Aridibaculum aurantiacum: one gene and its partner. The protein of the gene in region 1 interacts with the protein of each later gene in a pairwise test. Links are inferred from orthologs where the notes say so. Each region holds a gene or a part of one and is shown on either strand. Other genes may lie near its edges. The genes, in order: J4N22_RS00160 and priA.

Region 1 (10,799 bases):
AATCTCCACCAGAGGCAAAAAAAGCTTTTACACCGCTCCATTCGAAACATGTAATATCCTGTTGATGTACGCCTGTTTTATATAATAGAGAAACAGGTTCTATCCAAACCTCACCTGTTGTTAATCGTTCATTGGAGTAATTGATGCGCGGCCCCGCAAAAGCAAGGTATTCTTCTACATGCGTGGTGATCTTGTATTCAACACCCATAGCCGCCGATAAAGTGGAGAAGATGTATTGAGTGCGGGCTGTTGAACTAGGAATGTAAATAAGCATTAGCATCGGTAGGCTCAAGATATACCATCTCTACTTATCACAGTTGAAACATGCTCTATTCTCCATTCTTCTCCTTCCACAATTCATTGAAGGTTTTCTGCGAAAAATCAAGATGACCTCTGTGGGCAGTCCACGGCTTGAAGATCTTGTTGATCACCATATTCTTCATTTTACCATTACCCATATTCATCCATTTCCGGTTCATCATGGCCATCTTCCAACCTTTCCAAGCAAACTTTTCGCTCAATGAAGCCATTCCAAATTCAACCGATTCATGCCTGTTCTCTAACAGCAATTCATGCAGGTTGATACGCACCGGGCATACCTGTGTACAGTTGCCACACAACGATGATGCATAACTTAAATGCTTAAAGTCATCCATATCCTTCAGGTGTGGCGTGATCACACTGCCTATCGGGCCACTGTAAGTTGCTTCGTATGCATGACCACCAATGTTCTTGTAAACAGGGCATGCATTTAAACATGCACCGCACCTAATGCAGTACAATGCTTCACGAGTGGTGGGATTGGCTAAAAGATTTGTTCTGCCATTGTCCAGCAGTATCACGTACATTTCTTCCGGACCATCTACTTCATTTGCCTGCCGGGGACCACTTATTATTGAATTGTAAACCGTCACTTTTTGCCCAGTACCAAAGGTTGACAACAGCGGCCAGAACAAGGCTAGATCGGCCATCGTTGGAATAACTTTTTCAATGCCTACAATTACAATATGGGTTTTTGGAAATGCGCTACTAAGTCGGGCATTGCCTTCATTTTCTGTTACGGCTACCCCTCCAATATCGCTGATAATGAAGTTGGCTCCCGTAACACCCACTTCGGCGGCCACATATTTCTCACGCAGCTTATGACGCGCTACTATAGTAAGTTGTTCGGGTGTAAGATCAGGTGAAGTGCCTAGTTTTTCTGCAAATAGTTTTGCCACATCCTCCTTGCTTTTGTGCATGGCGGGAGTTACAATATGATACGGCGGCTCGTCATCCAGTTGTTGTATGTATTCACCCAGGTCAGTCTCTACGCTTTCAATTCCTTGTTTCTCCAGGAACTTGTTCAGGTGAATTTCTTCGGTGACCATGCTCTTGCTCTTCACCACTGTCTTGCAGTTCTTTTGCTTGCAAATGGCGCCTATTTCTTTTAGTGCCTGTTCTGCCGTTTCTGCCCAGATCACTTTTCCACCTCTGTTGGTAAATTGTTTTTCAAACTGCTCCAACTGCTGATCTAAAGTTTCTATAGCGCGCCATTTGGCATTCTTTGCCCTTTCCCGCGCCAGTTCTACATTGGTAAACTGCAGTTTGCCTACAGGCACTACCGCATTGTATTTACTAATGTTGAAATTGATCTTTCGCCTGTGCTCGAGGTCGGCCGCCTTTATGGTACTTTTTGCTATAAAAGATGCAGCATTATCATTCATTGCGGTACAATTAGATGCTCAGTATTAGTGGAGTAGGTTTAATAAGAAACACATGGTGATCTTACTTACTCGCTTCCATGTATTTTGCTGTGGCTTCCAGTGTTTCGTAAAACTCTTCGCCATACTTCCTGGTAATAGCTTCTTTTAAAAAGATATAAGTAGGAACTTTTAATTTTTTACCAAGCTTACATGCCGCAGCGCATAGATCAGGACGTGGTTCGTAGTTCACATATTCCGTTTTGCCGTCCCTGCTTTTATTAATCCTGATGGGAAACAGGTGGCAACTAATCGGCTTTTTCCACGAGATCTTTTCGTCGTTGTAAGCCTGCTCAATGGCACATTTTATAATTCCTTGTTTGTCCCTGTAACCATAGGCGCAGATCTTACCACCAACTGTTGGTGTTACCCAGCCAAACTCCTGGTCGTAAAGGTATTTTCCCTGGCGCTCTATTTCACGCTTACCCTCTTCGGTCATGTAAGGTTCAACAAGCGCGTATACTTTCCGTAGTTCTTCCAGTTCACTCACCTCCAGTGGAGCACCGGCATCCCCGTCTTCGCAGCATCCACCTTTGCACTTGGTAAGGTCGCATACAAACTGCTCTTCTACTACCTCGTCACTTACCAGTACATTGTCAATAGCTATCATAGTATAATTTCTTGCGGCGAAGATAGTTTTTAAATAAGCGGTAGAATAAACATCAGTAGAAAACGAAACTAAAGCCAGTTGAGCTACATTGTTGGTTTACTTCCATTTGAAAGTATTGATCATGTGCTTCAGATCTTCCTGCAGAAAACGATTTACCACCAGTAACGAATCTTCGTTGGGCGTAGCATCGAAATACAATGCCCCGCGCAAAAAATGCCTGGTAGAGTCAGTGAGGAAAAACTGGTTGCCTGTAGCTACATTACCCCCTACCTTAAAATAAACACCATGCACTTCATTGGGCGTAGTGATGAGGGAATCATTGATGCTGTAGGCTTTAAGCGTATGCTTATTGGTCATGGTGTAAGCATCGGTAACCAACTTGTCGAAGTTATTCTTACCAATTTCCTTATAGCTAATATGCACCTTGCCGTTGAACTGCGGGTAGTCTACATTTATCCACCACGGGTTTTCAGTAGCCTCTCCAAAGAAGCTGGTATCTTTTACAATGTTGGCATACACCGGATATTCAAACTGGTACGGGTAGCCCGGCTGATCGAATAGCTGGTATTTCTTTTCAGGAAAATTTATTTTAAAATATCCTTTAGGCTTTGCTGTGTAATCGCTGTTACATGCTGAAATGGTGCAACCGAGAATAAGGATAACAAGAATAAGTTTGAACATATTGGACAAGAACAAAAGAGAACGCATGTAAAACTTCATCTTTCAAAACTACACTTCCTCAGGTGCTTGTTGCTGAATGGTGACCTTAATTTTTTGCAAACGATTTTTCTCCACTTCCATTACGGTAAATAGAAAATCGCCTGAAGTGATTACCTGGTCACGGTGCGGAATATCACCTGCAAGTTCTAATACCAGTCCTGCCAGCGATTCACTTTCTCCGCGCACTTCATCAAAAGTTTCCGATGGCAGTTCCATCAGCCTGCAGACATCGTTGATCATTGTCTTGCCTTCAAAGATGTAATTGTGTTCATCTATTTTAACGTGAGCAATGTCCTCTTCATCAAATTCATCTTTTATGTCACCAATGATCTCTTCCATGATATCTTCCAGTGTAACGATACCGCTGGTGCCGCCAAATTCATCTACCACTATAGCAAAATGTATTCGCTTGGTCTGGAAGTCCTTCAGCAGGTCTTCTATCATTTTTTGCTCATGGATAAAGTAAGGAGGACGCATGATCGGGTGCCAGTCAAAGTCATCGGGCTTATCTAAAAAAGGAAGTAGATCTTTCGTATGAATCATACCAACCACTTCATCCATATCTTCCTTGAAAACCGGTAACCTGCTATAGTGCAGCTCTTCCACCTTTTTCACCAGGTCGCCAAATGTGGTGTCATATTCAAGACCGCTAACATCCAGCCGCGCTTTCATAACTTGCTTGGCTGAAATATTACCAAACTTCACAATCCCTTTCAAAATGTTCTTTTCCTTGGCTGATGCTTCCGTTTCGGAAGTAATATCAATTGCATGATCAAGTTCTTCTAGGCTATAAGATGAGCTGGATTTCTTTGCTAGTTTACGCTCTATAAAATCGGAGGTAAAGACGAGTCGTTTACTAAAACCTCTGAAAAGGTAAGAGATGGTTTCAACTAACGGCCCGGCATCTTTTGCAAACCTGATATTATTTTGAGTAGCCATTACTTTAGGCATTACTTCACCAAAAAGCACCAATAGAAAAGTAACTGTAACTACTTTGATCAAAAACTCAACCCACCATAACTGGTTGTTGAGCGGTATCATTTCATCTATCACAAAGTTGGAGATGATGATAATAGCAATGTTGACAAAGCTATTAGCTATCAGCAATGAAGCCAGCAATGTTTTAGGCTGTTCAAGCAGGTCAACTATTCGTTTGTACGAACGTTGCTGCTTGGTCTTCAGCATATTTACATCTTTGTATGTAAGCGAAAAAAATGCAACCTCAGCTCCTGAAACAAAAAACGAGATCACCAGGAAAAACAGTAGCAGGAATATTAAAATAGTAGTAGCCTGGGGGGTGATGGCAGCAAAATAAGCAGGAAGAAATTTATAAATAAGTACCGAGTGATGATCCAAAATCAAGTTTTTGATGAATAATAACTGGCGCTTAAAAAGTTTGCCAGCATGTTTTTGTACACAAATATATAAATGGGTTCACTTAAAAAGGAAGATCTTCCGAAGGTTCACCTATGGGTGGCATGTCTGCACTGGTCATACCTTCTAGAGTATCGTGATGTGCAATGTTATGTAAACCATGGCCTTCGCCGCGCTTATCCAGCATTATCAGGTTGTCACCAACAACCTCTGTAGCAAATTTTTTATTTCCTTCTTTATCCTCCCAACTGCGGGTTCTTAATCTACCTTCTATGTAAACAAGGCTTCCTTTGTGTAAGTATTTCTGGGCAAGTTCTGCAAGTCCGCGCCATAGCACTACAGTATGCCATTCTGTTTGCGAAACAAGCTTGCCCCCACGATCCTTATAGGTCTCCGTAGTTGCTAAACTAAATTTTGCTACACCAATGTTTCCTTCCAGGTATTGTACGTCCGGATCTTTACCAAGATTGCCAATTAGCATTACTCTGTTTACACCTCTCATGATGATCTTATTTAATGATTAATCGCCTGATGATAGGTTAGCCTTTTAAAATTAATTGTTTTTGCGACACAATTCAAGGTGAAAAAAAAAATTGTTCTTTTTCTAATATATGAATCAAAACAAGTGTACATCATGCGTCTTCGTCCATGCAATTTTTCATTTCTAACCAGCAGATTGAACCAGTGATTGTATATGAGGAACAAAGGCTTTTAAGGTTTTTGGAAAAGCTATGTCATCCATCTTACCCGGGTCTATTAACGAAAACTCATTTAGCGTCTTTGGATGTTCATGCACTCGCACTATCGCAAGCTGTATTACAAGTGATTGATGGGTTAGTTGTTGCTTATGTTCCTGTATTATTTCAAGTAACGAGAAATCTTTTATTTCAATTTGATGTAATAGCTTTATAACCTGCGGTCTGGTCAATTGTTGCCTTTTTGAAGATTCAATCAAGTAGAACTCATGGAGGTTTTGCCAGATGTCTTTACCCAACCTTTGGCGCACCATTACGTGCCCCTGGTATAAAAAAACAAAGTAGTAAAACCAGCGATGCTTTATTACCATCACCTTTTCTTTTACAGGCAGCAGGTCAACCTTTCCTTTTTGATAGGCGATACACCTGTATTGCAAAGGACAAGCTTCGCAAGCTGGCTGTTGAGGCGTACATACGATAGCTCCGAAATCCATGATAGCTTGGTTATACTTGGCCGGTTCGGGTTGGTATAAAAGTTTAGTAGCCAACTCATTGAAGAGCTGCTTTCCTTTTGTGGAGTCTATAGGTACACTTTCCCCAAAGTATCTTGACAGCACCCGGTACACATTACCATCCACAACGGCATGCGGTAAGCCAAAAGCAAACGAAGCAATGGCGGCGGCGGTATATGGTCCAACTCCTTTTAATTGTAAAAGTGTTTCGTAAGAAGATGGAAAATGACCTTGAGCAGCCACCTCTCTGGCAGTAGCTATTAAGTTCCTGCACCGGGAATAATAACCTAAACCCTCCCATAGTTTATAAACCTCCGTATCAGGGGCACTGGCTAAGGCTTGTATGGTAGGAAACGCAGATACAAATCTTTCGTAGTATGCAAGACCTTGTGCAACACGCGTTTGCTGAAGAATAATCTCGCTTAGCCAAATTTTATAAGGGTCTTTTTCACCCTTCCATGGCATGGTTCTTTTATTTTCAGAATCATGCCAGTCTAGAAGTTTGTATATGAATTCGTTCTGGAAATAAGGCTTATTCATGTGCAGGTTTTTCATAGGCTATAAAAGATGTTTATGCATCAGCTAATAATTATATAAGTCAAATAACTATTTGATTTACAGTGCGCAGCTACATCTTTTATTTTTATTTTTGATGTGTAATGCTATTAATAAGGGTTCTAAATATTAAAGCAGAAATTCCTGGATAGAAGAAAGAAAACCCAGGCAAAGCTGCTAAAAAAAGAAAAACAAAAACCCAATGAGAAAGTCAGATCTGATAAATCAAATTTCTGAAAAGACCGGCATTCCAAAAGTGGATGTACTGGTAACATTAGAAACAATGTTCAAGGAGGTGAAAGAAAGCTTGGCCAACGGGGAAAACATCTACATCCGGGGTTTTGGAAGTTTTATAACTAAAAAACGCGCAGCCAAAATTGGTAGAAACATCAAGCGAAATGTTGCCGTAGAAATACCGGAGCATTTCATTCCTGCCTTTAAACCGGCAAAGGAATTTGTAAGCGAGGTAAAAAATAAAAGAAAAGAGGAAGCCTAAAACTTCCTTTTTTAGTTTAAGCCATCAGCTGCTTTTAACGTATAGCTTTACCAGAATGAAAGGCATTTAGTATACTTTTGCCGCCAAATTAAAAGCCTTTCGTGAAAAGACAGCAAATCCTACTGGTAACTTTTGGTGCTATTGCCACAGTGTTACTCTTCTTGTTTGGCAATACTGTTCCTGCTAAAAAAGTAGCCACAGTAGCTGAAAATACGCCACATACAGAAAAAGCTGTAGATATAGATGATCTACTGAAACATGCCAAAGAAAGGCTGAATATGGACCAGATCCAACGTGTTACAGCCTTAGAAAATTCAGTAGTACGCGGCGACGTAAAAAATCAACAACTTAAGGCATATCAACAACTTGCAGCCTTCTGGGGCGATACTGCCCGCCTTTTTGAACCATATGCACATTATACCGCTGAAGCGGCCAAGTTGGAAAATTCTGAAAAATCCCTCACCTTTGCTGCCCATTTGTTTTTAAACAACCTAAAAACAGAGAGCGAACCAGCTATGCAAACATGGTTGGCAAGCAATGCGAAAGTTCTTTTTGAGCAAGCGTTACAACTCAATCCTGCTAATGATAGCAGCAGAATTGGCTTAGGTGCATGTTATATTTTCGGACACATCTCCAACAATCCAATGGAGGGTATTGGACCCATCAGAGCTATTGCTGAAAGGGACCCGGATAATATGTATGCGCAGCTAATACTGGGATTGGGTGGTGTACGAAGTGGACAGTATGATAGGGCTATTGAAAGATTTACAATAGTAATGGCCAACGAGCCGGATAACCTGGAAGCCGCCATCAACCTTGCAGAATCGTACGACAGGAAAGGAGATAAAGCAAATGCCATTAAGTGGTATACCTATATCAAGGATAAAATTCCAAATCCTGAAGTGAAGAAAGAACTTGAACAGAGGATAAAGACATTGAAATAACCGTTTTTTTATATTTTAAATAAATTAGAACATGCCTTGCGGAAAGAAAAGAAAGCGTCATAAAATTGCTACGCACAAGCGTAAAAAGAGACTAAGAAAAAATCGTCATAAGAAGAGAAAGTAATCTTTTCTTTTTCTGATCCTGTCATTTCCTTATGCCGGAGATTATACCTTGATCTCCGGCATTTGTTACTTTCTACTGGTCTTACCAACCATCTTGTTTTGCAACTTTTACCTTTTCCTTATCAATCTCAATTAAAAGTGGCAGGATACCTCTGTGTTGGAACAACACGAGAAGAAGGATTTGCTCCTTTGCGGGAGCAGTGTGTGAATTTTTAAAAGTTGCGTTTTGAACAAAGAATTAATTATAAACTCTACCCCACAAGGGGTGGAAATAGCTTTACTTGAAGATAAAAAGCTTGTAGAGCTACACAATGAGCTAACAGATGCCACTTTTGGTGTTGGCGACTTGTACCTGGGTAAGGTGAAAAAACTTATTCCCGGTTTAAATGCTGCCTTCATAGATGTTGGTTTCGAAAAGGATGCCTTTCTTCACTATACCGATCTCAGCCCATATGCCCGTTCTATTTTGAAGTTCACGCAATACGCGATGAACGATAAGAGCGAAGGTGGTTTTGACTTCAGTAAGTTCGAAGTGGAACCGGAGATTATAAAAACCGGTAAAATAAATGAAGTACTGGGTGGCAAGCCAAACGTATTGGTTCAAATTCTAAAAGAGCCAATTGCTGCCAAAGGACCACGTTTAAGCTGCGAGATATCTCTACCTGGTCGTTTTGTTGTACTTACTCCATTCAATGATATAGTTGCTGTTTCTAAAAAAATACATAGTAGCGACGAGCGAAAGCGCCTGCAGAAGATTGTAGAAGCCATCAAGCAGAAAAATTATGGTGTGATAGTACGCACCGCCGCCGAAGGCAAGAATACTGCTGAACTTCACGAAGATCTTACTACACTGATAAACACTTGGAAGAGCATACAGAAGAACCTGCGTGGTGCTGTTGCTCCTACCCGTATACTAAGTGAGCAGACAAAAGCTACCAGTATGCTGCGTGATCTGCTTACCGAAGATTTTAACCGAATAGTGGTTAATGATAAAACTGTGTATGCAGAAACCCGGAACTACATTCAGAAAATAGCACCGGAGAAAGCAGACATTGTTACCTACTACCACAATGGCACAGCAATTTTTGATAATTACGGTGTAACAAAACAGGTGAAAAGTGCATTTGGTAAAACAGTAAACCTGAATAGTGGTGCCTACCTGATAATAGAACACACCGAAGCTTTGCACGTAATTGATGTAAACAGTGGGTACAAAAGCGTAAGCAACAACCAGGAAGAAAATGCGCTGCAAACAAACCTGGAAGCGGCTGAAGAAATAGCACGCCAACTCAGGCTTCGAGATATCGGCGGAATAATAGTGGTCGATTTCATTGACATGAAGCTTCCTGACAACAAAAAAAAGTTGCAGGATGCCATGGACGGTTTTATGCGTCCAGACAGAGCAAAGCATGCTGTGCTGCCAATTTCTAAGTTTGGATTGATGCAGATCACCCGGCAGAGAATGCGCCCGGAGGTGAACATCAATACCTCTGAACTTTGCCCGGCATGTAATGGTACAGGTAAAATAGCTTCATCCCTCTTATTAGAAGATGAGATAGAAAAGAAACTGTTGTACCTGGTGACACACCAGCATAAGAACCTTGCTCTTCATGTCCATCCAATCCTCCATTCGCATCTTACCAAAGGATGGTTCTTTAATTCCATCCGCCATAAGTGGAACAGGAAGTATAAGACCAAGATCAAGGTATTGCCGAACAATACATACCATCTTACAGAGTTCCATTTTTACGATCACAATGAGGAAGAAATAAAATTTTAAGAAATGCCCGGTTTTAAGCCGGGTATTTTTGTTTTAGCCCCCAAACAAAATACCTTCAGAACAGGTTAATTAAATTTATGGCTGAACTACCCGATCTTTCTGATCCATTGATTTTTGGGTTTGTTACCCTCCTCTTTATGCTTGTAGTAATAGGCAGGTACTTTCTCATTGCCGGCCTTTTTCATCTTTGGTTTTATGTGTGGAACAAGGAAAAATGGCATTCAAGAAACCTTGGGAAGAAAGCTGTGAACCGCAAGCAGTTTCTTGCAGAGATACGCTGGTCGATGATCACCTCTTTCATTTTTGCAATAGCAGGCGCCTTTACAGCTTTACTATGGCAAAATGGACACACCAAAATTTATACGGATGTAGCAGCATTTGGATGGTGGTACCTGCCTGTTAGCCTGCTGGCTTCCATGATAATCCACGAGACCTATTACTACTGGCTTCACCGGTGGATGCACCGGCCAAAGGTGTTTAAACTGCTGCACAAGGTGCACCATGACAGCAATACTACCAGTGCCTGGACAGCTTTTTCATTTCACCCATTAGAAGGTCTGCTACAGTCACTGATCCTCCCCCTGATCATTCTCGTATTGCCTATGCACGTGTACGTCCTGCTATTGCAATTGACCATTATGACCTTTAGCAGTGTTATCAATCATCTCGAGATTGAAGTTTACCCGCAAGGGTTCAGCAGGCATTGGTTAGGCAGGTGGCTAATTGGCGCTACGCACCACTCGCTACACCACAAGCAGTTTAGGTATAACTATGGTCTGTATTTTACCTTTTGGGACAAACTTAAGGATACAGAAAGTCCCAACTACTTGCCGCTGTTTGAAGAAAAAACTACAGGGGTAAAATAAAAAAGCCGGTATCGCTACCGGCTTTTTAAATCATCAGCTATAAAATTACTCCCTGTTTCTTCCACCAAGGAAGATCAGCACATACTGAATTAGGATAACAAGCGAAGCGATAGCAGCAACAACATATGTCATTGCAGCCCATTTTAAAGCATCTTTTGCTTGCTCATGCTGCTGGCCAGATGTTACATTGGTGTTATTCAACCAGGCAAGGGCACGACGGCTGGCATCAAATTCTACCGGCAGCGTAACAAAAGCAAATATGGTCGTCAGCGCAAAAAGTATAATACCACCCAACAGGAGCATCGGGAATACATTGATCATAAGTATACCTGCAAGCAATACCCATTGAACAATGCCGCTGCTAAACTGCACCACAGGCACC
Region 2 (11,025 bases), 2.6 Mb from region 1 along the record:
GAGGTAAACAATACATTGCTACCGCCACCCAGTACCATGTGAGGCTGGCTGTTGAAGAGAGGCGACGTGACCAACTCCTGCAAAGATTCCAGTGAATTGAACGAAGTGAAAAACCTGGCTGTTACATCTATGCCGAAAGTATTGTAAGGCCTGAGTGAGATATTTTCTTGAATTTGCATGCTGCTCTTGTAGGGCGCAAAATAAACAATTATGGCACTAACCGCAGTTGTATTAGGAGCTACAGGCCTTATTGGTCAACAGGTAGTACAGCAGTTGATAGCAGATAATGGGTACGAAAAAGTAAGGCTGTTGGTAAGGCAACCTATAGATATTATGCATAAGAAGATTGAGGTGGTTGTGGTTGATTTCAACAACCTTGATGATTACAGGCAAAAGCTTGGAAATGGTGACTGCATCTTTTGTTGTATAGGTACAACCCAAAGCAAAGTGAAAGGTGATAAAGCAGCTTATCGAAAAATTGATTTTGATATTCCTGTTCATGCAGCTCATTTTGGTAAGCAGGCCGGCTTCCATACATATGCACTTGTTTCGTCTGTAGGTGCTGATGTAGCTAGTAGTAATTTTTACCTGCGGTTAAAAGGAGAGGTGGAAGAGGCTATAACAAAAAACGGTTTTGAAGCCTTACATATTTTCAGGCCGAGCCTGCTGCTGGGCCAGCGGAAGGAAAAACGTTTGGGCGAGGGGATAGGCAAGCTGATCTATCCAGCCATCGGTTTCTTCTTTGTTGGTAAATGGAGAAAGTATAAAGCCATTCAATCTGCAGATGTAGCACGTGCCATGGTAGCGGCTGCAGCCAGAAGTGAAAGCGGTATACATATTTATCATTATGATGAGATACTGGCGGTAGGCCGTAGTTAATGAGAATGCTGCTTAGGAACCTAAAGCAATGAATGAATTTTCTTTTGGTTTCCACGAGTTACTGCCAATAAACATATTCCCAGGCAACTTTCATAAATTTGGTAGATGGAGCAACTAACAGAAATAAAAAATGTTTTGCAGCAGCTCAAGCCTGAGTTAGCTGAAAAGTTCCATGTTCAGTCTATTGGATTGTTTGGCTCTATCCTAACAAACGATTTCTCAGCTTCAAGCGACATAGATATTATTGTAGATTTTGATCAGCCTATTGGGATTGAATTTGTTGACCTTGCTAATTACATGGAACAGCGCCTTCAAAAGAAAGTTGATCTTGTGTCACGAAAGGGGATCAAAGACAAGTATTTTAAAGCTATAGAACAAGATATTGTATATGTCTAAGCGTAATCCTAAACTGCTTGTTGAGGATATACTGGGTAGTGCACAAAAAATACTTGATTACACGGTGGGTCAAACATTTGAAGCCTTCACTAATGATGCTAAAACAGTAGATGCAGTGATTCGAAATTTTGAAATAATCGGTGAAGCAGCTAACCGTCTTCCTGGTGAATTCAAGTCACAATTTCCTGAGATCGATTGGAACCGTATTCGTGGTTTTAGAAACAGGATAGTTCATGATTATTTCGGAATAGACCACTCAATTGTTTGGCAGATCAAAGAAACATTTGTTCCGCAGTTGATTGCTCAACTTAAATCTATCCCCTAGAAATTAAATCTATAATTGACTATATCCCTCTCATGTTTTTCTAAGTTTATCATGCTTCAGATTTTGTGCACTCATCAGGTAAGATATTTGAATGGGCTTACTAAACGACCATTTGCAGGTGTACTCAAACAATTTCTACAAAAACTTACCAACATCCACCAGCAGCCTTCATGAATTATTTAGAAGTGGTGGATTTGTAGATGTACCGGATGATTGGCATGTGATCATCGCTGATGTAAAAAATTCTACTGCTGCCGTAAGTGCCGGTAATCATAATGATGTAAATCTTGTTGCAGCCAGCTCACTCGTTGTAGCTCTCAACATAGCTAAAGATGCCGAGGTCGAAATTCCTTTCTTTTTCACGGGTGATGGGGGAACTGTATTTGTTCCGCCTGTTATACTAAATGATGTTCTGAAAGGATTGCAGATACATAACAACAACAGCATCCAAAATTTCAATATTGAATTGCACTCAGGAAGTTTATCTATTGCAAGTATCAAAGAGGCAGGTCATGCAGTAAGAATTGCCAAAGTGCGGTTTGGTAATAGCATAAGTAAGGCAGTGGTGATAGGAGATGGGCTGCAGTATGCAGAAAAGATCATAAAAGGCGCCGGTGAAGAAAAAGGCGCAGCGGTTGATGATCCTGCTTTGCTGAACATGGAGGGGCTTGAATGCAGGTGGGATAAGATAAAACCAATAGCGGAAGACAACGAAGTAGTTTGCTACCTGATAGAAGCGGTTAAACCTTCTTTGCAAGCTGAAGTGTATGCGGATGTACTGCAAAAAATGGATGAGATATATGGAGCCATTGAAAATCGCAATCCTATTTCCTTTGAACGACTAAAGCTGATGTTGAGCGTAAACAAGATCAAAAAGGAAATGATGGTGCGGTTCGGTAGATGGAAGCGGAGTTATTTGATTTCTACTTTTCTAAAAACATTTATCGGGAAGTTATACTTCAAGTTCAACTGGAAGGTGAATAATCTTCGTGGACAGGAATACCTGAAGCAGGTAATTACCAATGCAGATATATTAACCATTGATGGCAGGATCAACACCATCATCTCCGCCACCAGGATCAAACACAGTGCTTTTGTTGCCTACCTTGACCAGCAAGAGCAAATAGGCCGGTTGGTATTCGGCCACTTTACCAGCAGGGAAAGCGTAATGACCTGCTACATCGGTAACAGGAATGAAAATCACATCCACTTTGTGGACGGAGCAGACGGTGGCTATACTGAAGCAGCAAAAGAATTGAAAGGTAAAAAGCGACTTTCAGCAATAGGGCGGTAGCAGCTAAAACATTCTTCTTGAGGCCTCAACTTACTTCAATCGATAACCTTCTTTATAAGTCTGGTTCTCCGCCTGCAGGTAGATGATGTCTTTCTTAAAATGTGCAACCGTTGATGCATCATTGGCAAGGTATACCTGCCAGTCAGCGCCTGCATCACCCTTCAGTACAGTAATGCCCGGGTGATTTGCAGCTGGTATCCATCTTCCAGTTATTGTTTTGCCCGAAAGTTTCCAGCTATAAGTGCCGTTAGCATTTATGGTGAGTGGTGGCTGAGATGCACCACCAGTAACTGTAGTGGTTACTTTATATCCATCCGTTCTGTCTATCATTGCTACTGGTATGCGTATTTCCCAAACACCTTGGTATTTTTGTGTCCACCACGGCTCCCTTACCAAGCCAGCAACGTCTTCGTGCCAGGTATAGTTCCGGGTGCCAACTTCATCTCCTGTATATTCATCCAGCTCCACGGTTACATATTGTTTGTCGAAAATGGTTCCTTTCTTTCCTATTTCTTTTATAATGGCATAGCGCCACGTATTTCCTGCTTGTTTTGCTATCACTTTATCTCCAACTTTGAAACGAGGAAAACCGGTTGCTGTACCATAACCTCTTGCTTCTACTTCTTTTGTAGCATTTAGCCGATGCACTTTTGGTGCAGGCTTACGAAGCTTTTCAGCTGTAACCCAGGTATCCCAGGCACGACTAAAGTTGTCATAAGTAATAAAATACTTTCCGTCTTTTACCTGCAGAACTTTACCGTAATACCATCTGCCATCAGAAAAAATGTCCACCATTTCGCCGGCAGCATAAGTAGTTGCTGGCGTAACAGAACCTGTACCATTACCGCCGCCGGTACCACTGTTCCCGTTATTACCTAAGTTGCCTGTATTACCTGCTCCACCTGTATTGCTTCCGTTGCCATTGCGTGGCCGCAGCCTGTCGGCATTTACCCATACATCCCATACACTACTGTATTCATCGTACCTAAACTTGTACTTGTTATCTTTTACTTCCAATATTTTTCCAGGATACCATTTGTTATCTGTGAAATATTCAACCATCGCTCCTGCAGCAAAGGCTGAAGTACCAACTTGATGGGCCGTAGGTGTAGCAGTTGTGAGTACGCGTAATTTGTCGGCCTTAACCCATGTATTCCAGACATCACTGTAGTCATCATACTTCACGTAATATTCATCTCCTTTTACTTGCAGGATGCTGCCTTTGTACCAGCTACCAGAATAAGATATTTCCACTCGTGTTCCAACCTTTAGTTCTTGAGCAAAAGATTGAAGTGCAGAAAAGAAACCAAAGATTAACAGCAGGAGTTGCAGGTAAAATTTTCTAACCATGGTAAATTTTTTGGAGGGGTTGAAAGTAGAAAAAATTATGATTTGAAAACCACTTTGTTCGAAGCTGTACCAGTAGCTTTCATACATTAGCCATCTTAATTAGCATCCACATCTGGTATGATGCTAACGCTGCGGTAGCGTTTGTTGCTTTGGATGATGACTACCTGTTGCAGTATCTCCTGCTTGCATTCTTTAATAAGCTGTGCCTGTCGCGGTAGTTTCAGTAATATCTCAAACAGGTACTGGTTTCGCACCCGGTTGATCACTGGTTCGGCTGGTCCACTTAAGTACTTTTCATATTTCGTTTTCAGGAATTGCGCCATTATGTTGGCTGCTTCCTCAGCAATGTTCTTTTCCTTGTGCTTGCACGTCACCTGGATGATGCGTGAGAATGGCGGGTAAAAGAACATCTTCCTGTTCTCGATCTCGTACTGGTACATTTTATCATAATCGTGCTCCTGTACAAACTTCAATACAGGATGATCTGTTTTGCTTACCTGTATCAGCACTTTACCACGGTCGCCGCGCCTGCCTGCCCGACCGCTAACCTGCTCCATTAGCTGGAAGCCTCTTTCGTTTACCCTGAAGTCAGTAAAATTCAAAATGCCATCTGCATCCACAATTCCCACCAGGTTTACATGTTCAAAATCTAGTCCTTTTACCACCATCTGTGTACCTGCAAGAATGTCTATTTTCTGCTGCTCAAAAAGCTTTATAAGAGCATCGTGGTCATTCTTGCCTTTAATGCTGTCGTAGTCCATGCGGGCAACTTTGGCTTGTGGGAAAGCCTCCACCAGCGCCTCTTCCAGCTTTTCGGTACCAAAGCTTTTTTGAACAAAATTGTGGCTGCCGCATGCTGCACAGGTTATAACTACCGGGTACGAGCTGCCGCAATAGTGACACTGCAGCCGGTTCTTTGCTTTGTGATAGGTGAGGGTAACGTCGCACTGTTCGCATTGAGGAATCCATCCACAGGTGCCACAGAGCTGGTACGGCACATAGCCACGCCTATTCTGGAAAAGTATCACCTGCTTCTTTTGCTCCAAAGCATCGAAGATGGCGCCCAGCAGGGGAGGGGTTAGCAATATTTTTTCTTTATCCCGTGGAAAAATGGTTTTTACATCAACGATCTCTATCTCCGGCAGTTGAACATTTCCATACCGCTGCGTTAGATGAACAAACCCGTATTTGCCTGTTTTGGCATTGTGGTAACTTTCTATAGAAGGCGTAGCACTTCCGAGCAGAACCTGCGCGCCATATAAAGCAGCATAATAAATGGCTGCATCGCGGGCATGGTAGCGCGGTGCAGGATCTTGTTGTTTGAAGGACGGATCATGTTCTTCATCTACAATCACAAGCCCGAGATTTTTGAAAGGCAGGAAAAGCGATGAGCGTGCTCCGAGCACCACTTTGGTATCTCCGCTTCTTATCTTATTCCATATCTCCACCCGCTCGTTCGGGTTGAATTTTGAATGATAGATGGTGATATAGCCGCCAAAATAGATCTGCAGCCGGCGGATGATCTGTGCCGTAAGGGCTATCTCCGGCAGCATATACAATACCTGCTTGCCTTCTTTTATCACCTGCTCAATAAGCTTGATGTATATCTGTGTTTTGCCACTTGAAGTAACTCCCTGCAGCAGGCACACCGGCTTTTCCATCAATGACTGCTGAATTTCTGCTGCAGCATGTTGTTGTACTTTTGATAGTTCAAAATCAATCTTCACATCTTTAGGCAAACCAGGCAGCCGGTCCAGCGAACGCTTTTCCAGTTTCAGGATATGCTTATCAGCCAGTCCTTTTAAATGCGCCGCAGTTGCATTGGCTTTTTTCAACAATTCAGGTTGTGTTACTTCACCTGCTGTTTTCATCAGGTGCAGGTAAGCCAGCAACAATTCTAATTGTTTTGGAGCTTTATTCTTGCTCCAGTCGTTTAGCAGTGTTGCCAGGTTTTGCTCGGTGTGATAGTCAGGATGGAGCAGAACATAGGTCTCCTTTTTCTCCTTGTATTTTTCTTTTAGCGCCTCCCAAACCACGCATACCCCTTTTTCGATCAGTTTCTTTATCACCGGGTATACGTGCGATGCATCCAGTATCTGTTGCACCTCGCTTAGCTTCAACTCCTTTTTTATTTGCAGCGCCTCAGTTACCAGGTATTCCTCATCACCCAGATTGGAATAATCCTCACCAAATTCTTCATTATAAGACAGGATAGTTTCGCTCGACAACTTGAGGTGCGAAGGCAGCGCCGCCTGCATCACTTCTCCTTCTGTACACATGTAGTAATCCGCCAACCACTCCCATAGTTGTAGTTGTACGGGGTAAACGAGTGGATCAGCATCCAGGAGGTTTATAATCTCTTTAGGTGTGAAAGCAGCCGGCTTTTGATCGTGAATGATTTTTACAATACCTGCGTAACGCTTGTTCTTGCCTAATCCGACCTCTACCCGGCAACCCTGCTGTATCGCCTTCTGCAGGTGCGATGGTATAGCCCAGGTGTAGTTTTTCGGAAGCGCCAGTGGCACAATAACCTCTGCATACAATTGTTGTTTAGCAGGAAAAAGAGTTTCACTGGTTTCTGGAGCCGCGTTCATGAAGTGCAAAATAAGAAGGAAGTACTTGTAAAACGAGGTTGAGCAGCAACTATAACAGCTTCATTTTTAAATCCTCATGCAATCTTCCTGTTGAGAAAAGGTAGCTGCTGCCAGATCTTCCTCTCACCTTGTAAAAGTGGTGTGCGTTTGTTTGCTGGGTCCTGCTGTAGCAGGGTACACAATCCCTGGAAAAGATCAGGGTAGAAAAGCTTCATCTGCACAGGTTTTTCAAAGAAGATCTCCAGGCTTTCAGCCCAAAACTCCTGTAGATCCTTGAAAGCATTATCGGTAAAAAGCTGGTGCGCGTTCATCCTGGCGGTGTAGTAATTCTTCTCGCATCTCTCCATCACTTCGTTGAAGTTGTCAACAAAAGGTCGGTGCTTCATCAGGTCTGCAATCATGTGCTGGTAATAAAGAGCATGCGCCATTTCGTGCAGTCCTACATTTATACCGTCGGCATATTGGTAGTTGGTTAGAAAATGATTCCAAGCTACCGTAATTGTTTGCCCCTGCACATGGCCAGCCAGTATGCGCAAAGAATCGTCAGCAAAGTAGGCTTCGGGATGTATTTGTATGTACCGGAAGAAAGGCAGCATGTACCGCTTAAGCCCAAAGCTTATCTGGATGGCAGCTGCGCTCATCAGCACCGGCATTTCTTTAAAACCTTCGTGGTGGCGGATGATGAAGATCTTTTCGCTCATGAAATTCTCCAGCCGCCTGGTGAACCGGAACTTGAGCGGCTCACTCAGCGACTGGTAGTAAGGGAAATATTTGTTCAGGATCTTTTCTATCTCCGGCCTTTTGATGCCGAGGTTCCAGCCATAGTACACCAGGTAGTCGGGCTGCGCCTGGATAATATGTTTTTGGTAGCCGATCCTGCGGTGCCTGGCTTCTAAATAATGAATAGTGGCAGCAAGTGCATAGATCACGCAACCAAAAATGATGCATCCTAACAAGGCGTCTAAACCACCTGATGGCTCTGTAGTCTGGTTATATTGAATAAGTAGCATTAATCTACCAGTATGGTGTCATTTTCTTCCAGCAGGTTCAGGTTCACTGCATCGGCCCCGGCTATACCTTCTATAGAACCACGGATGTGTGCCGCATTCAGCAACACTTTTTCCAACTGCTTTTCACGTGCTTTCCATAGCCGCTCCATTGCATCGCGCTCTTTTTGAATGCTCATGCGCATGCTCATAAAACCTTCCCTGATCGCGTTCCACTGCTCTGCAAATTCATTGCTGGTGAGATAGTCGTACAGCATGTTCATCTTTTCACCCTTGTTTTCCTGGCTACAGGTAAGTGCAAAAACCTTTTGAATACTTGTACGGAGAACAGCAGAAAGGCTTCTTACTTCAGCAAATGTGCAGATATATACACCATCTTTTTCACCAAACCTTTCCATGTCTTTGGGCAGAGCCTGAGTTACAATTACTGCAATATCTGCACCCTGCGAACGCATATCCGCTTTCAGTTTATCTATCCAGTCGTTGGCAAAGTCTTTGGTACGCTTGCTCTCGTAAATGATCTTCCCACACTCGTTACCAAAGGGGTTGCATACCACCTGGATACAATCTGCACCACGTACTCCTTTGCCCACAGGTACTATTTTATCAAATGGAAAACCGGTGCGCAGGATCTCTTCCAGCATCAGCTCCTGGACCTCACCCTGCAGTTGCATGCTGCCTTGTTCAGCTTTGCGGCGCATTTCCTCTGCCAGCTTCTTCTGGTCCTCCAGTTGTTTCTCTTTCTCTGCAAGCCGTAGCTTAAACTCATCTTCTATCTGCTGTATCTTCAGTTTCTCCACCTCGCGGATTTCTACCGAAAGTTTCTCTCTTTCCTGCATAAAACGTTTTTGCATTTCCAGCTCCAGCTCCTCCTGCTTTACTTTAAGTGCCTGCTCTTTCTGCATGAATTCCAGCTCTTTACGTCTTGCTTCCTTCAGCTTCTCTTCACCATCGTTCAGCGATTGTTGCAGCATCTTTAGCTGGTTCTCAAAATCTGAGGCTACAGATTTGCGGATGCTATCCTGCAGTTCCTGCTGCAGCTTTTGCTTTTCTACCTGTAATCGGTGTTGAATTTCCTGCTCCTGCTGCTGCTGTTGTTTTGCCAGTTGTTCTTTCTGTTGTTGAATGGCTAGTTTGTCTTTGTCTACTTCCGCCTTTAGCTTTTGCCATTCCGTCGCCATTTTTTGGCGAGCCTGTGTTTCAAAATCTTTCATGAAAGCTTCTCCTGGTTCAAACTTGGCGAGGCAACTTGGGCAACTAATCATTAATGTGGACATAACGTGCAGTTTTACTAAAAGTATTAGCAATACTACTGAATATGTAGAAAATGTTGATGATTTGTTTTACCACACGGTGTTTATAACTCAGCTGTAGGTAAATGTAAAAGTGCATGTTACAGAAATTCAATTAAGTAGAAGCCTTAAATGCTATTGTACATCAGGAGTAGCAGCCATACTTTGGATAAATGCGCAACGGAAACAGGAGAATGGTAGCAAACTAGTGACATAAAAAAAGCCATCAACAAATTGATGGCTTATCAAACAAACAAGTTATTTACCTGCAGCAGTTGCTGCTATTAACTACCATTTGCGGTTGATGTCCCAGTTTTCAAATTCCTTAGCTACTTCAGTAAGGAAGCTGGCGCCGATGCTGCCATCAACTACGCGGTGGTCGTAGCTAAGCGACAGGTACATCATGTGACGAATTCCTATGGCATCACCTTCAGGGGTTTCTAAAACTACCGGACGTTTTTTTATAGCGCCGACAGCAAGTATAGCTACCTGTGGCTGGTTGATGATTGGAGTTCCCATCAGGCTTCCAAAGGTGCCAACGTTGGTCATAGTGAAAGTGCCACCTGCAGTATCGTCTGGTTTCAGGCGGTTGTTGCGGGCACTATCAGCAAGTGAATTGACAGATTTGCTCAGGCCAACCAGGTTCAGGTAATCTGCATTGCGTATAACCGGAACGATCAGGTTACCACTAGGTAAGGCAGTAGCCATTCCTATATTGATGTCTTTTTTTAGGATGATGCGATCACCTTCTACAGAGCAGTTGATGTAAGGAAAGCGCTTGATCACTTTGGTGATGCACTCGATGAATAGCGGTGTGAAGGTAATCTTCGTGCCCTCTTGCTTCTCGAACTGGCTCTTTACGCGGTTGCGCCATACCACCATGTTGGTCACATCTGCTTCAGCAAAGCTGGTAACGTGCGGGCTGGTTGCCTTGCTCATCACCATGTGCTTGGCAATCATCTTGCGCATGCGATCCATTTCTATGATTTCTACATTACCAGTAGGAGCAGTGTACTCTTGAGGTTGTGCTTTTTCTTCTATAACGGCTGGCGCCATAGGAGCTGAAGCAGGAGGTGCCGCTACAGAAGTATCGGCTTTAGGCTGTTCTGCCTGCTGCTGCGGTTGCGCCTGTTGTTGTGGCTGCTCTTGCTGGGCAGGGGCTTTACCTGATTTTTTATCTTGTACATACTGGAGAATATCTTTTTTGGTAACCCTTCCTTCATTGCCTGTACCCGGAATTTTCTCTAGTTCGCTCATTGATACGCCTTCGCTATTGGCAATGTTCAGCACCAATGGGCTGTAGAATTTGTTGTTTGTTCCTGAAGGTGCAGGAGCCGGCGATGAGGCAGCTTGTACAAAAGGCACTTCTTCTGCTGCTTTTTCTTCTTCAGTATTTTGTTGTGGTGCCTGGGCCGGTGCAGCCTGTGGAGCAGGAGAGGCAGCACCATTTGCGTTGGTTTCTATACGAGCTATAACAGTACCAATAGGTACTACATCGTTCTCCTGGAAAAGGATCTCAGCTACCACACCTTCAGCTGTAGAAGGTACTTCGCTGTCCACTTTATCAGTTGCAATTTCAAGTAACGTCTCATCCTGTTTTACCTGCTCACCAGGTTTCTTTGTCCATTTCAGAATGGTAGCTTCCATTATACTTTCGCCTAGTTTAGGCATTACAAGATCAACTAAGGCCATAGGTTTTGTTTTATTTCAATTGGCAATTTGTTGCCGGCAATCGTGTTATTTATTTTCATCCTTGTGCTGCGGTGGTTGCAACTTGCTGCTATCGTAGTTCCTGTTCACTGGTCATCACTCAACTAACAGCAGTGCCTCATCATCAGAACGTTGCAAAGATGTTCGTTTTAGCTGAAAATGGAAAATGGAATTCGTG

Evidence for each region.
Region 2: the proteins of J4N22_RS00160 (region 1) and priA interact in binary tests that used the Escherichia coli proteins (3 or more experiments, as listed by UniProt). The link is inferred for Aridibaculum aurantiacum from one-to-one orthologs.

What each region holds. Positions count from the first base shown.
Region 1 is NZ_JAFEWC010000001.1:25,592-36,390, reverse strand. What follows is about bases 3,230-6,087. They hold J4N22_RS00160 (single-stranded DNA-binding protein), read right to left. Parts: upstream 4,949-6,087; coding sequence 4,511-4,948; downstream 3,230-4,510. Other genes in these bases: mutY (A/G-specific adenine glycosylase), read right to left, coding at 5,111-6,087; gldE (gliding motility-associated protein GldE), read right to left, coding at 3,230-4,428. In the rest of the region: J4N22_RS00185 (polysaccharide deacetylase family protein), read right to left, coding at 1-274; J4N22_RS00180 (LutB/LldF family L-lactate oxidation iron-sulfur protein), read right to left, coding at 330-1,706; J4N22_RS00175 (DUF3109 family protein), read right to left, coding at 1,768-2,352; gliding motility lipoprotein GldD, read right to left, coding at 2,449-3,072; more of gldE, read right to left, coding at 3,082-3,229; more of mutY, read right to left, coding at 6,088-6,193; J4N22_RS00150 (HU family DNA-binding protein), read left to right, coding at 6,411-6,704; J4N22_RS00145 (tetratricopeptide repeat protein), read left to right, coding at 6,806-7,648; J4N22_RS00140 (Rne/Rng family ribonuclease), read left to right, coding at 7,998-9,551; J4N22_RS00135 (sterol desaturase family protein), read left to right, coding at 9,629-10,417; J4N22_RS00130 (zinc metallopeptidase), read right to left, coding at 10,463-10,799. UniProt on the Escherichia coli protein: Plays an important role in DNA replication, recombination and repair. Binds to ssDNA and to an array of partner proteins to recruit them to their sites of action during DNA metabolism. Acts as a sliding platform that migrates on DNA via reptation.
Region 2 is NZ_JAFEWC010000001.1:2,645,550-2,656,574, reverse strand. What follows is about bases 4,090-7,173. They hold priA (replication restart helicase PriA), read right to left. Parts: upstream 6,839-7,173; coding sequence 4,340-6,838; downstream 4,090-4,339. Other genes in these bases: J4N22_RS11135 (zinc-dependent peptidase), read right to left, coding at 6,913-7,173; J4N22_RS11145 (agenet domain-containing protein), read right to left, coding at 4,090-4,244. Outside these bases: murB (UDP-N-acetylmuramate dehydrogenase), read right to left, coding at 1-179; J4N22_RS11165 (NAD(P)H-binding protein), read left to right, coding at 211-879; J4N22_RS11160 (nucleotidyltransferase family protein), read left to right, coding at 985-1,275; J4N22_RS11155 (HepT-like ribonuclease domain-containing protein), read left to right, coding at 1,268-1,600; J4N22_RS11150 (DUF3095 family protein), read left to right, coding at 1,692-2,894; more of J4N22_RS11145, read right to left, coding at 2,925-4,089; more of J4N22_RS11135, read right to left, coding at 7,174-7,848; J4N22_RS11130 (DUF2130 domain-containing protein), read right to left, coding at 7,848-9,122; J4N22_RS11125 (dihydrolipoamide acetyltransferase family protein), read right to left, coding at 9,426-10,829.